Regions from separate parts of the Pantoea sp. CFCC18179 genome, predicted to be linked through region 2. Evidence: riboswitches for the same ligand, from Rfam matches in the RefSeq annotation. Region 2 holds a riboswitch; each other region holds the start of a gene.
What was found. Region 2 has a riboswitch for thiamine pyrophosphate ahead of thiC (phosphomethylpyrimidine synthase ThiC). Riboswitches for the same ligand answer to the same signal wherever they lie in the genome.
Positions count from the first base shown of each region.

Region 1 (4,167 bases), on a different contig from region 2:
AAATCGCAACCGGCCAGCGCAGTTTGCATATTGCTGACGCTTAGCGGTTGCTGCACGGCGTCGATCTGCACTTCAGGATTGCGCAGCTGCAATGCTTGCTGCGCGCTGCTGGGTTTGGGCTGACCGATATCCTGCATGGTGAACAGCGTTTGACGATGCAGATTGTGCAGCGCCACCTGATCGTCATCATACAAACGGATATAGCCGACGCCAGCGCCGACCAATTGTGGCAACAAGGTCGCGCCTAATCCGCCCGCCCCCACCACCAGCACCCGCGCGTTGCGGAGTTTGCGCTGCCCGGCTTCACCGATTTCCGGCAACATCATTTGGCGCTGATAACGTTCCATATCTCCGCCTCTCAGCTTAAGTTGGCCAGGCCAAAAATCGGCGTGGAAGCAGCGGCCATATCGCGTTTTTCCATCAATCCGGCGCGGGATGCGGCGTGTCCGGCTTCAATCGCCTGGCGGAAAGCGTTAGCCATCACCACCGGATCGCCCGCTTTCGCTACGGCGGTATTCAGCAAGATGCCGTCGAAGCCCATCTCCATCGCCTGCGCCGCCTGTGATGGCGCGCCAATGCCCGCATCAATGATCAACGGAACATCGCTGAACCACGCACGCATCGCGCGCAAGCCTTCAATATTGCGTAAGCCTTGACCCGATCCGATCGGCGCGCCCCACGGCATTAACAACTCGCAGCCTGCTGCCAGCAATTTTTCACCGACGATCAGGTCTTCGGTGGTGTAGGGAAACACCTGAAAACCGTCATCGCACAGGATGCGCGCGGCTTCCACTAACGCAAAGGGATCGGGTTGCAACGTGTCGGCATGACCGATCACTTCCAGTTTGATCCACGCGGTGTTGAACAATTCACGTGCCATGTGCGCAGTGGTGACCGCTTCTTTCACCGTGTGGCAACCGGCGGTGTTGGGCAGCACGCGCAGATTCAGTCCGGTTAGCAATTCGCGAAATGCTGCGCCCGCTGTGCCTTCGCGTCGCAAACTCACGGTGATGATTTCGGTGCCTGACGCGGCAATTGCCTGCTGCAAAATCGCTGGCGAAGGATAGCCCGCGGTGCCCAACAGGAAGCGTGATTGACCGGCAAAATCGTAAAACATGGTCAGCCTCCTTGCATCGGTGATAGCACTTCCAGCTGACAACCTTCGTCGAGCAGTTGCGCGTCATACTGGCTTTTCGGCACAAACGCGCCATTGAAGGCGGTGGCGACGCAGGCAGCATCAATTTGCTGTTCGATCAACAATTCACTGAGATTGCTGGCCTGGGTGCTGATCGCCCGACCATTAAGCTGAATATTCATGAGATTGCTCCGCGAAAAGGCGCTGCATCAGTTGCTCTGCCAACATTGGGGCCAGCAGAAAACCGTGACGATACATGCCGTTAAGATAATAGGTGTCGTTTTGATAATCGATTTCTGGCAAATTCGCCGGATAGGCCGGGCGCAGCCCGCTACCGCTTTCCACAATACGCGCTTCGGCAAGTGCCGGATGAATGGCATAGGCCGCGCTAAGCAACTCCATCATGGCGCGCGCACTGATAGCGCTAGCATCGTCGCTCTCGATCATGGTGGCGCCGAGCATGAAATGGCCATCGCGGCGCGGCACTAAATAGCACGGGAAACGCGGATGCAGCAGGCGAATCGGACGGGAAAACTGCACCTCGTCGCTGTGCAAGATCACCATCTCACCGCGTACTGCACGCAGGCGCGGCAATTCAGGGGCGGCGTGAATGCCACGGCAATCGATAATCTGGCCTTGAGGATGTTCTGTTTTGAATCGCACGCCGCGCTGCGTTAGCTGCTCGCGCATTTCCGTTAGCGCGCGACGCGGATCAAGATGCGCTTCCCCGGCGAAGAACAAACCGCGCGCAAAACGCCCTTCCAGTGCCGGTTCAATCTCGCCGGGATTAACCCATTGGTGCTGCTCGGTCATGCGCGCAAAGCGATTGAGTTCCTGGCTATCGCGCGGCGGTGCAACCACCAGCGTGCCGTGATGTTCAACGCCACTGACGCGTTGCTGCCACCACGCTGCGGAGTGTTGTCCGAGAGTAATCACTTCGCGCGGCGCGCTTTCCGCTTCGCACCATGGCGCGAGCATACCGCCAGCAAACCACGATGCCGGGCGGCGCGATTCATCGTCGATCACCTCAACGTCTTCACCGCGTTCTGCCAGCAGAGTGGAGACACACAAACCGGCCACGCCGCAGCCGAGCACGCTCCAGCGACTCACAGCGCAGCTTCCAGGTTGTTGCAAAATGGGGAATTCACATCGGCCTCTCAGTGTTAGCTGAGACCCGCAGATACCGAAGAAGGGAAATGGCGCGAGAGAGGTAACCTTTGCGCCAGACAGCCCAAACCACAGACTGTCAGTCTTCCTACGCCAGTATCAACTGGGTCAGGTTCAAAGGGTCGCTAAACCGCGCAGTGCGCTATTAGCCTCTCAGTCTCTTTGGTGAGACTCCCCCGACGCGTCTATTTGTATTGCAGCGGCTGGCTGCCGTCAAGCATGGAATAACCGCAGCATTAGCATGGGATTGGTGTTAATCGCGGTCACCTTAAATGGCGACCTTCCATAAACGGCATTTATCGCTACGCGCCGCCGGTGGATCACAACCGTAACATATGATATATAAAGACATTAATTTTATTGGCGCGAAACAAATTACAGGTGATGTCGGAATAATTATGAACAATATTAGAATTGCATTTATTAAAGCCGGCTGGCACAAAGAAATCGTCCACAATGCGTTGGTGGGTTTTGAAAAAGAATTAGCCGATCAATCCGTGCAAGCAGAATTAAAAGTGCTGGAAGTACCGGGCGCATTTGAAATGCCATTATTAGCAAAACGTTTGGCAGAAACCGGCAAATACGATGCGATTGTCTGCGCCGCGCTGGTGGTTGACGGCGGTATCTATCGCCATGATTTCGTTGCCGCAGCGGTAGTTGATGGCCTAATGAATGTGCAGCTGAGCACCAATGTGCCGGTATTTTCCGTGTCATTAACCCCGCATAATTTCCAGCCGGTTGATGTGATTGAAAACTTCTATACCGAACACTTTATCAAGAAAGGCAAAGAAGCCGCTCGCGCTGCATTAGCCATTCATCAGCTTTCAATTGATTGATGTGCAATTGAGGATCACTTCATAATTGTTGTGAAGTGATCTTTCTTATATTTATTTCTTATAATTAAATTAAAAAAATTATATTCATCCGCGCAGCAATGCTATTTCAGCTTCTATAACTTCTGCTCATACCCCTAAACTTAACGCGCTTCCATAAATTCCGGCAAACTCGGCACAGGCAACACTGACAACACTTTAAGTCGTTGCAGGGTGCGTACCTGCGCACGTTCCAGATGATCGCGTAAACAAGCCGCGGCCAGTTCCCAATTTCCCTTCAGCAACATTTCATACACCAGGCAATGCTCTTCCAGCATCGCGGTTTCTACCGGAATCGCCAGCAGATCATAAAAGATACGCGTGACGATAAACGGCGATTGATTCTGCCGCAGGATTTGCATCATCAACTTATTGCCCGCCGGTTCGAGGCAGCGCACGTGCAGATCTTCTTCCAACCACTCCAATTCTGTCGCGGTGAGCTGCTTGCCTTTGTATTTTTGCGCTTTCTCTAACGAAGCGGTGAGCCACTCTACCGACAAATGTTGTCCGGCCTTGCGCAGCGCGGTGGGTTCAAGGCTGGCGCGAATTTCAAAATGGTCAGCGATTTCGCGCGCCGTCAGCGGGCCGGTTAACCATTGCGAATACGGCTCTTTCTCTACCAGACCTTTATCGCGTAGCCGCATCAAACTTTCACGGATCACCGAACGGCTGATGTTGTAATGCTGCGCCGCTTTCTGCTCATCAACCTGATAACAGCCAAACACCATCGCGGTGGACAGGACGATTTGCAGATTCTCCAGCACTTTCTCGCCGCTGCTGCGGGTATCGACCAACTCTTGTTGCTCATCCAGCCCAAACAGTTCACGCGTTAACGCCACACGCAGCGGTTCAACTTCCTCGGCATCCTGCGCCACGATGAAGCCACGCCCTTCGAAGCGTGCAATCAGCCCTTCTTCGTGCAACAAACTCAACGCGCGACGCACCGGCACACGACTGGTGCCAAACAGCTGCGCTAACGGCCCTTCCAGCAAC
Region 1 covers NZ_JBNBPM010000003.1:114,198-118,364, forward strand. Annotated here, with positions in the region: gene ACPUC7_RS08125 (ThiF family adenylyltransferase) at 1-347, opposite strand, end outside; gene ACPUC7_RS08130 (thiazole synthase) at 359-1,117, opposite strand; gene thiS (sulfur carrier protein ThiS) at 1,120-1,317, opposite strand; gene ACPUC7_RS08140 (FAD-dependent oxidoreductase) at 1,301-2,245, opposite strand; TPP riboswitch at 2,371-2,490, opposite strand; gene ACPUC7_RS08145 (6,7-dimethyl-8-ribityllumazine synthase) at 2,701-3,138, shown strand; gene ACPUC7_RS08150 (GntR family transcriptional regulator) at 3,279-4,167, opposite strand, start outside.
Region 1: linked by a shared signal. The riboswitch ahead of ACPUC7_RS08140 (FAD-dependent oxidoreductase) and the one ahead of thiC (phosphomethylpyrimidine synthase ThiC) in region 2 are both predicted to bind thiamine pyrophosphate.

Region 2 (4,167 bases):
CTCGCCGCCGTCATATTCCGCCATGTAGGCCATCATTAATGAATGCGGGAACGGCCACGGTTGGGAAGTCACATAGCGCACATTTTTCACTCGCACATTGCTCTCTTCCATCACTTCGCGCGCCACCGCTTGTTCCAGGGTTTCGCCCACTTCGACAAAGCCTGCCAGCACGGTATAAATGTTGTTGCGATGACGAGCATGATTGGCGAGCAGAATTTCATCGCCACGACGGATGGCGACAATAATGCAGGGCGCAATTTGTGGGTAATAACGTTCACGGCAGTGATGACATAAGCAGGCAAATTCACGCTTACTGAGATGCATTTCATGGCCGCAGTAACCGCACCAGCGATGCGAGCGGTAGAACTCCGCCAGCTGCACGCCGCGTCCGGCGATCTGAAACAGCCCAACATCTTCATCAATCAATTGACGCACTGAAGCCATGCTATCCGGCCTTGATTGACGCACCAGCCACACATTTTCGCCCTGCCATTCGCCAATCAAAATCCCGTCGCTGCCATCCAGTCCAAACTCGCTGGATAAGCCATGCGGCAGCTCGCCCTGCGGCAACCAAAGTTTTTGCTCGTGGCTGACAACCCACCAACCAGCGTCTAAGCTTGAGATCTCACGTTGCATCTTAATCGTTGTCCTTAGCGTCAACTCGCACGCTGAAACCCTAATATTAAGTGTGTAATTAACAACTATAACCTACCTGGAGCCCCATATGCTTACCCAGTTAGATGACCTGACAGAGCGAGTAGGTGGCGGTAATGAATTGGTCGATACGTGGCTGCGCGCCCGTCGACAACTGCTCGTCACCTACTACGAGCTGATTGGCTTGAAGCCGCAAAAAGATGCCCTAACTGCGCTGGATGAACAAGCGCTGGATGCATTTTGTCACAACCTGGTGGATTACCTTTCTACCGGCCATTTCAGCGTGTATGAACACATTGTCAGCGAGATGCAGGGTGATAGCCCATTGTTGGTTGCCGCGCAGATTTATCCGGCACTTGAGGCCAATACCGATCGCATCATGCAGTTGTATGACGGCCATTTGCAGCAGGCGATTAATGACGATAACTGCACGGGGTTTCAGCAGGCGTTATCGGAAGTTGGCGAAGTGCTGGAATCGCGTTTTACGTTGGAAGACAAGTTGGTGCAGCTGGCGTGGGAACATCAACTGGCGCGCCCGCCGGTAGCCAATGACAGCCACATCGCCCGCCCGGCCTAAATCGCAAAAATTGTAAAATACTTGTTATTCCCAAAAAGCCCTCTTATGCTGAATGGGCTTTTTTAATGCCTTTTTATGGCCTTGAAGAGCCAAATTTTGCGATATAAGCGTAGCGTGCGCAGATAGTTCGCGCTCGGACAGCGCGCAGGGACCGGAGCGTACACGAAGTACGTGACGGTCACGAGCACTGCCCAGGCGTGAAATAGCAAGCAAAGCAGCTTATATCGTAAAACTAACACCTTGTCGGAGTGCCCTTAGGGGCTGAGACCGTTAATTCGGGATCCGCGGAACCTGATCAGGCTAGTACCTGCGAAGGGAACAAGAGTAAATATTATCAGCACGCTGCAAGCTGGCGCCCAGCATCGTCGCTGTTACTCCTTCCGAACTCTGGACAAGCAACTTCCCACTTACACAGGAAACTTGCTATGTCTGCTGCTAAAACGTCACGTCGTGAGCAACGCGCGCAAGCGCAAGAATTTATCGATTCACTACAGGGAACCGCCTTCCCTAACTCCAAACGCATCTGGATCACCGGCAGCCGTGCAGATATTCGCGTGCCGATGCGCGAGATTCAGCTCAGCCCCACGCATATTGGCGGCACGAAAGATAACCCGCAATATGAGCAGAACGAACCCGTTCCGGTATATGACACCGCTGGTGCTTATGGCGATCCCGATGCCAAAATCGATGTGCATCAGGGATTAGCCAAGCTGCGCGCCGCGTGGATTGATGAACGTGGCGACAGTGAAACCATCCACCAGCTCAGTTCCAGTTACACGCAGCAGCGTTTAGCCGATGAAGGCCTCGACCATCTGCGCTTTGAGCATCTGCCACAACCGCGCCGTGCCAAAGCCGGTCGCCGCGTGACTCAACTGCACTATGCACGCCAGGGCATCATCACGCCGGAGATGGAATTCATTGCGGTGCGGGAAAACATGGGACGCGAGCGAATCCGGGGTGAAGTGTTATTGCAGCAACATCCCGGCCACAGTTTCGGCGCGCATTTGCCGGAAAATATCACCGCCGAATTCGTGCGCCAGGAAGTCGCCAGCGGCCGCGCCATCATTCCAAGTAACATCAACCACCCCGAATCCGAACCGATGATTATTGGCCGTAACTTTCTGGTGAAAGTGAATGCCAATATCGGCAATTCAGCGGTGAGTTCCTCCATTGAGGAAGAGGTGGAGAAACTGGTGTGGTCGACGCGTTGGGGTGCAGACACCGTGATGGATCTCTCAACCGGCCGCTATATTCATGAAACGCGCGAATGGATTCTGCGAAACAGTCCGGTGCCGATTGGCACAGTGCCGATTTATCAAGCGCTCGAAAAAGTGAACGGCGTGGCGGAAGATCTTAACTGGGAGATATTTCGCGACACCTTGCTGGAGCAAGCGGAGCAAGGCGTGGATTACTTCACCATTCATGCAGGCGTGCTGCTGCGCTATGTGCCGATGACCGCCAAACGCCTGACGGGCATTGTCTCGCGCGGTGGATCGATCATGGCGAAATGGTGCTTATCGCATCACACCGAAAGCTTCCTGTATCTGCATTTCCGTGAGATTTGTGAAATTTGTGCCGCCTATGATGTTGCCTTGTCGTTGGGCGATGGCTTGCGTCCCGGCTCGATTCAGGATGCCAACGATGAAGCGCAATTTGCGGAACTGCACACGCTGGGCGAGCTGACCAAAATCGCCTGGGAATATGATGTGCAGGTGATGATTGAAGGTCCGGGACATGTGCCGATGCAGATGATTCGCCGCAATATGACCGAACAACTGGAACACTGCCATGAAGCGCCGTTTTATACGCTTGGCCCATTAACCACCGATATCGCGCCCGGTTACGATCATTTCACTTCTGGCATTGGTGCGGCAATGATCGGTTGGTTTGGCTGCGCTATGTTGTGCTACGTGACGCCCAAAGAACACTTGGGTTTGCCAAATAAAGAAGACGTAAAACAAGGGCTGATCACCTACAAGATCGCTGCGCACGCCGCGGATCTGGCAAAAGGCCATCCCGGTGCGCAGATCCGCGACAATGCGATGTCCAAAGCGCGATTCGAATTCCGCTGGGAAGATCAGTTCAATCTGGCGCTCGATCCGCACACCGCTCGCGCCTATCACGATGAAACCTTGCCGCAAGAGTCAGGAAAAGTCGCGCATTTCTGCTCAATGTGCGGCCCGAAATTCTGCTCAATGAAAATTACCCAGGAAGTGCGCGAATTTGCCGCCCGCCAACAGGCTGAAGCCCAGCCCATTGAGATTGGCATGGCGCAAATGTCGGATGCCTTCCGCAATCATGGTGGCGAGCTTTACCACGCTGCCGATGCACTTAAAAAGGAAAAAGTATGACTGACGCCTTCCCAGCCACATCCCGGAAACTGGGGCTGTATCCGGTAGTTGATAGCGTGGAGTGGATTGCGCGCCTGCTTGAAGCGGGGGTGCGCACCATCCAGCTGCGTATCAAAGATTGCCAGGATCACGAAGTAGAAGATGCTGTGCGCGAGGCGATTGCACTTGGCAAACAGTATCGTGCCCGCCTGTTTATCAATGATTACTGGCGTTTAGCCATTAAATACAACGCTTACGGCGTGCATCTTGGCCAGGAAGATCTGGATGTTGCTGACTTAGCCGCCATTCGTCAGGCCGGATTACGCCTTGGCTTATCGACGCATGATGATGCCGAGCTGGATCGCGCGCTGGCATTGCGCCCTTCGTACATTGCACTGGGGCACATCTATCCGACGCAAACCAAAGATATGCCCTCAGCCCCACAAGGCGTGGTGGAATTAAAACGTCATCTGGCGCGTTTGCAGGATGTATCAACCGTGGCGATTGGCGGAATTTCGCTGGCGCGCGTACCTGAAGTGCTCGCGACTGGCGTGGGCAGCATTGCGGTAGTCAGTGCAATTACCCAAGCGGCAGACTGGCGCGCGG
Region 2 covers NZ_JBNBPM010000025.1:7,181-11,347, forward strand. Annotated here, with positions in the region: gene nudC (NAD(+) diphosphatase) at 1-636, opposite strand, end outside; gene rsd (sigma D regulator) at 725-1,231, shown strand; TPP riboswitch at 1,466-1,566, shown strand; gene thiC (phosphomethylpyrimidine synthase ThiC) at 1,657-3,582, shown strand; gene thiE (thiamine phosphate synthase) at 3,579-4,167, shown strand, end outside.

Region 3 (4,167 bases), on a different contig from region 2:
ACGGCAAATAACGGCGGCAACAGCAGCAGCAACGCGAGGCCAATCAATAAGATATCGCTGAAGCGTGCAGTCCACGAATCTTGCGGATCGCGCCAGCCGCGAATACTTTGGCTGCCGGTGGGAATGGCTTTGCTAAAGCGCTGGCTCAAAAGCACCAGCAGCAAACAGCAGCCGAGTTGCAATAGCGCCAACAGCGCAGCGCGTCCCGGATCATAATCGAAATTGAGCGCCTGATAGATGGCCAGCTCCAGCGTGGTGGCCTGCGGACCGCCGCCTAAAGCCAGCACCGTGGCGAAACTGGCGAAGCACAGCATAAATATCAGCGCGGCGGTTGGCAGAATCTGTCGGCGCAGCCACGGCCACTCCAGCCAGCGAAACAGATTCCAGCCCCGCAAGCCAAGCTGTGCGGCTAGCTGGCGTTGTTCACCGGGAATGCTTTCCAGTGCTTGCAACAGCATGCGCGTTGCCAGCGGCAGGTTGAAAAACACATGTGCCAGCAGAATCCCTTGCAGGCCGTACGGCGAGAAGTGGTAGTCGAATCCTAACAGAGCAAGCAGTTGCGCTAACCAGCCGCTGCGGCCATACACGCTCAACAAGCCAAATACCGCTACCAGCACCGGCAACACCAGCGTCATGGCGCACAAACGCAGCAACAGATTGCGTCCCGGAAAACGGCGGCGATACAAGGCGCGCGCCAGCAAAATCGCGGGCAGCACTGATAACAGCGCCGACAGTAAAGCCTGCTCAAAAGAGAACACCAACACATGATGCAGATAACTGTCAGCGAGCAGGGCGCGCCAGTCCGTGACCGGCGCCACCATCACTAAAGCACCAAACGCCAGCAGCGCCACCGCGCTCAGTAGCAATGCGACGGCGCTGCCAGGAATTAACCAACCCGGCATTAGCGACTAACGGCTTGTTGCCAGGCGCTGATCCACGCGGCACGGTGATCGGCGACTTCAGCAGGCGTATATTGCAGCGCGTTGGCCGGAACGGGCAGCGATTGATAGCCAGCAGGCAGATCGCTGGCGATCACCGGATACATCCAGTTGCCAGTGGGAATGGTCTGCTGGAAGGCCGGTGACACCATAAACTGCATGAATTGTTGCGCCAATTTTGGCTGCTTGCTGCTGGCGAGTTGGGCGGCAACTTCCACTTGCAAATAGTGGCCTTCGCTAAAGGTCGCGGCCGCGTAATTGTCTTTTTTCTCTTCGATGATGTGATAAGCCGGAGAAGTGGTGTAACTCAACACCAGATCGCCTTCGCCTTTGAGGAACAGGCCGTAGGCTTCGCTCCAGCCTTTAGTCACGGTGACGGTTTTGTTTGCCAGTTTCTGCCACGCTGCGGGCGCGTTGTCACCATAGACTTTCTGCATCCACAGCAGCAAGCCGAGGCCAGGCGTGCTGGTACGCGGATCTTCGTAGATCACGCGCCATTTTTCTGGGCTTTCGACCAACTTTTTCAGGCTTTTCGGTGGATTTTTCAGTTTGTTTTTATCGTAGACGAAGGCGAAGTAGCCGTAATCGAACGGCACGAAGGTATCGTTATGCCAGCCATCCGGCAGTTTCACGTTGCTGGTATCGACGCTGCTTTTGGCAAACAGGCCGGTTTTCTCCGCGGCTTGTACCAGATTGTTGTCGAGGCCAAGCACCACATCGGCTTTGCTGTTTTTGCCTTCCATACGCACGCGGTTAAGCAGTGAAACGCCATCTTCCAGCGCCACGTATTTCAGTTCACAGCCGCATTGCGCTTCAAAGGCTTTTTTCACCGCCGGGCCAGGGCCCCAATCGGCAGAAAACGAGTCGTAGGTGTAAACGGTGAGAACCGGTTTAGCAGCAAAAGCCGGTGCGGCTACCAGCAGCAACACAGGCAGAACTTTGTTTAACACTTTGCGCTCCTTGAGGAGAAGATAAGGTTGAGTCGCAAAGGATCTGAGGAGAAAGACATCTCAAATCCCTACGCCGGTATTAACCGGATCAGGTTCGACGGGTTTATCTCAGCCCAAAAATCCGGGCACCCCGTTGAGAACGGCTCATTCTAGACATTTATATGACAGCGCGAAAGGATCACAGCTCCGGCGGCGCGAACCAGGCGGATTTAAAGTCAAACCATCCCAATGTATTGAGGCGCACGCCGCGCATGCTGCGTTGACCTTCCAGCAGCAGCCAGTGATGGAACAGCGGATGCAAATAATCGCTGTCGATAAGTTGCTTGCTCCACTCCGCCAGCGGCAAGATTTTTTGTCGCCAGCGCGTAGCATCGGCTTGCCAGTTAATCGGGATGCAGTGATGCATCAGCGGTAATTCAAACAGTTGAGCGAACAGTGCGTACTCCAGTGGCAGCGTAAAATTGACGCTGCCGAGCCAAATATCGCTTTCTCCCTGGCCTTCGAACCACTCTTCGTAGCTCACTTCGCGGGTAATCAGCTCGACACCTTGCTGCGCCAGCAACGGGCGTAACGCGTTGGCGATGCCTTCATGCTCAACGTGATGGCTGTACCAGCTGATGGTCAGTTGGGTTAATCCTGCTGGTTTTTGTACAGCGGTAATATCGCGCCGGTGATGCCAGCGCGGCAGCAGGCCGTAAGCCGGGAACCAGTAACGTTGATAGCCAACGCCAGCATGATTGAGCAGGGCGATCGGATTAAACAGATAGCTCACCCAGCGGCGAAAATGCGCATCGCGGCCATGTTCAGAACGCTGATCGTACAGCAAGAAATAGCAGCCCTCTTCCAGGCGGCTCTCTTCGGATTTCTCATCGGCAGTTTCGCCCTGAAGTTTGACTCCGGCATACACCAGTTCATCGCTGATCTCTGGCAATACCCAAATCGACACATCATCAATCAGCGCGCGATAGCCAAAATAATCATCAAAAGCGGCAATTTTTAGCTGCGTTTGCTGATTGCGCACCACGCTGTACGGACCGGTGCCAATTGGCTGGCGGGCGAACTGGCGCAGCGTTGGCCATTCACGAGGCAGGATCATCGCGCTGACGCTGGCCAGCAGCCACGGCAACCAGTCATCGGGTTGGCTCAGGTGAATGTCTAGCGTCCACGGTGCGGGAGAGTGCAGTTTTTCAATGTGTGAAAACAGCGGTTGGCTGCGCATGCGTTCCAGCGAGGCAATCACATCGTCCATTTCCAGTTCGCGACCGTGGTGAAAACGAATCGCCGGACGCAGGAAGAAGCGCCAGTGCAGCGGCGAGGTTTGCTGCCAGTGATGCGCGATGTCGGGTTCGATTTCCCCCTTTTCCTCATTTATACGCATCAGGCCATTAAAAATTTGCCGTGCCAGATGGGTTTCTGAGCGGCGCAGCGGCGAACCGGGCAGTAAATTGGGCAGCGGACGATAATAGAGCACGCGCAGGATGTGTTTACCCTGGCGAAAACTGCGGCCTAAATGCGCGGCAATCATTTGCCGTACCTGATTCTTATCGCCGACCAATTGGACTAACTGTTCGATGCGATCCTGATCGAGCAGATCCTCCGCGCGCTGCTGCTGTAGCGCCAGCCCGGTGTAGCAGAAACTCAGCGTCGAGCGCTTGCCGCGTCCGGCTTCCGCCTGCCAAATCAACCAACCCTCATGCTGCATCGCATTAAGCAGGTTACGCATGTGACGACGCGAACAATGCAGCAGATCGGCCAGATCATTTAAGGTGGTTTCCTGATCCTGGCCCTGACAGCTTTGCCATAAGCGGATGAATTGCTGTTGCAAACGTGAAGAGGACATAAAAGGGGAACTCCTTCTCAGAATCGCTCAGTTTTTCCTGCCTCATATTAAAGGCATACTGGCTGGCAATGGAAGAGCGGGAGGCATTCAGCAATGAATGGCGCTCTGCCAGCGGTTCCGCTCGCGTGGGACCTCTTTCTGAGTAGGGTGCATTTTCACCGCCAGCAGTGCTTTATCTGCTGGCTTTTTTCGTTTTGCTGTAGAATCTTCTACCCTCATTTCTCGGCCCCATTTTTATCCGCAAAGGGATTTCGCATGAAATCGCTGTTGATGCGCAAGCGTCGCCCCAATCCGGTTTATCTCTCATTTATGGCCGTGTCGTTTATGACTGGCGTGGCCGGTGCGCTGCAAGCACCAACGCTGAGTCTGTTTCTGACACGTGAAGTGCAGGTCAGCCCGTTTTGGGTCGGTTTGTTCTTTACCATCAATGCCATCGCCG
Region 3 covers NZ_JBNBPM010000009.1:41,300-45,466, forward strand. Annotated here, with positions in the region: gene thiP (thiamine/thiamine pyrophosphate ABC transporter permease ThiP) at 1-902, opposite strand, end outside; gene thiB (thiamine ABC transporter substrate binding subunit) at 902-1,888, opposite strand; TPP riboswitch at 1,936-2,031, opposite strand; gene sgrR (HTH-type transcriptional regulator SgrR) at 2,067-3,728, opposite strand; gene ACPUC7_RS16955 (MFS transporter) at 3,984-4,167, shown strand, end outside.
Region 3: linked by a shared signal. The riboswitch ahead of thiB (thiamine ABC transporter substrate binding subunit) and the one ahead of thiC (phosphomethylpyrimidine synthase ThiC) in region 2 are both predicted to bind thiamine pyrophosphate.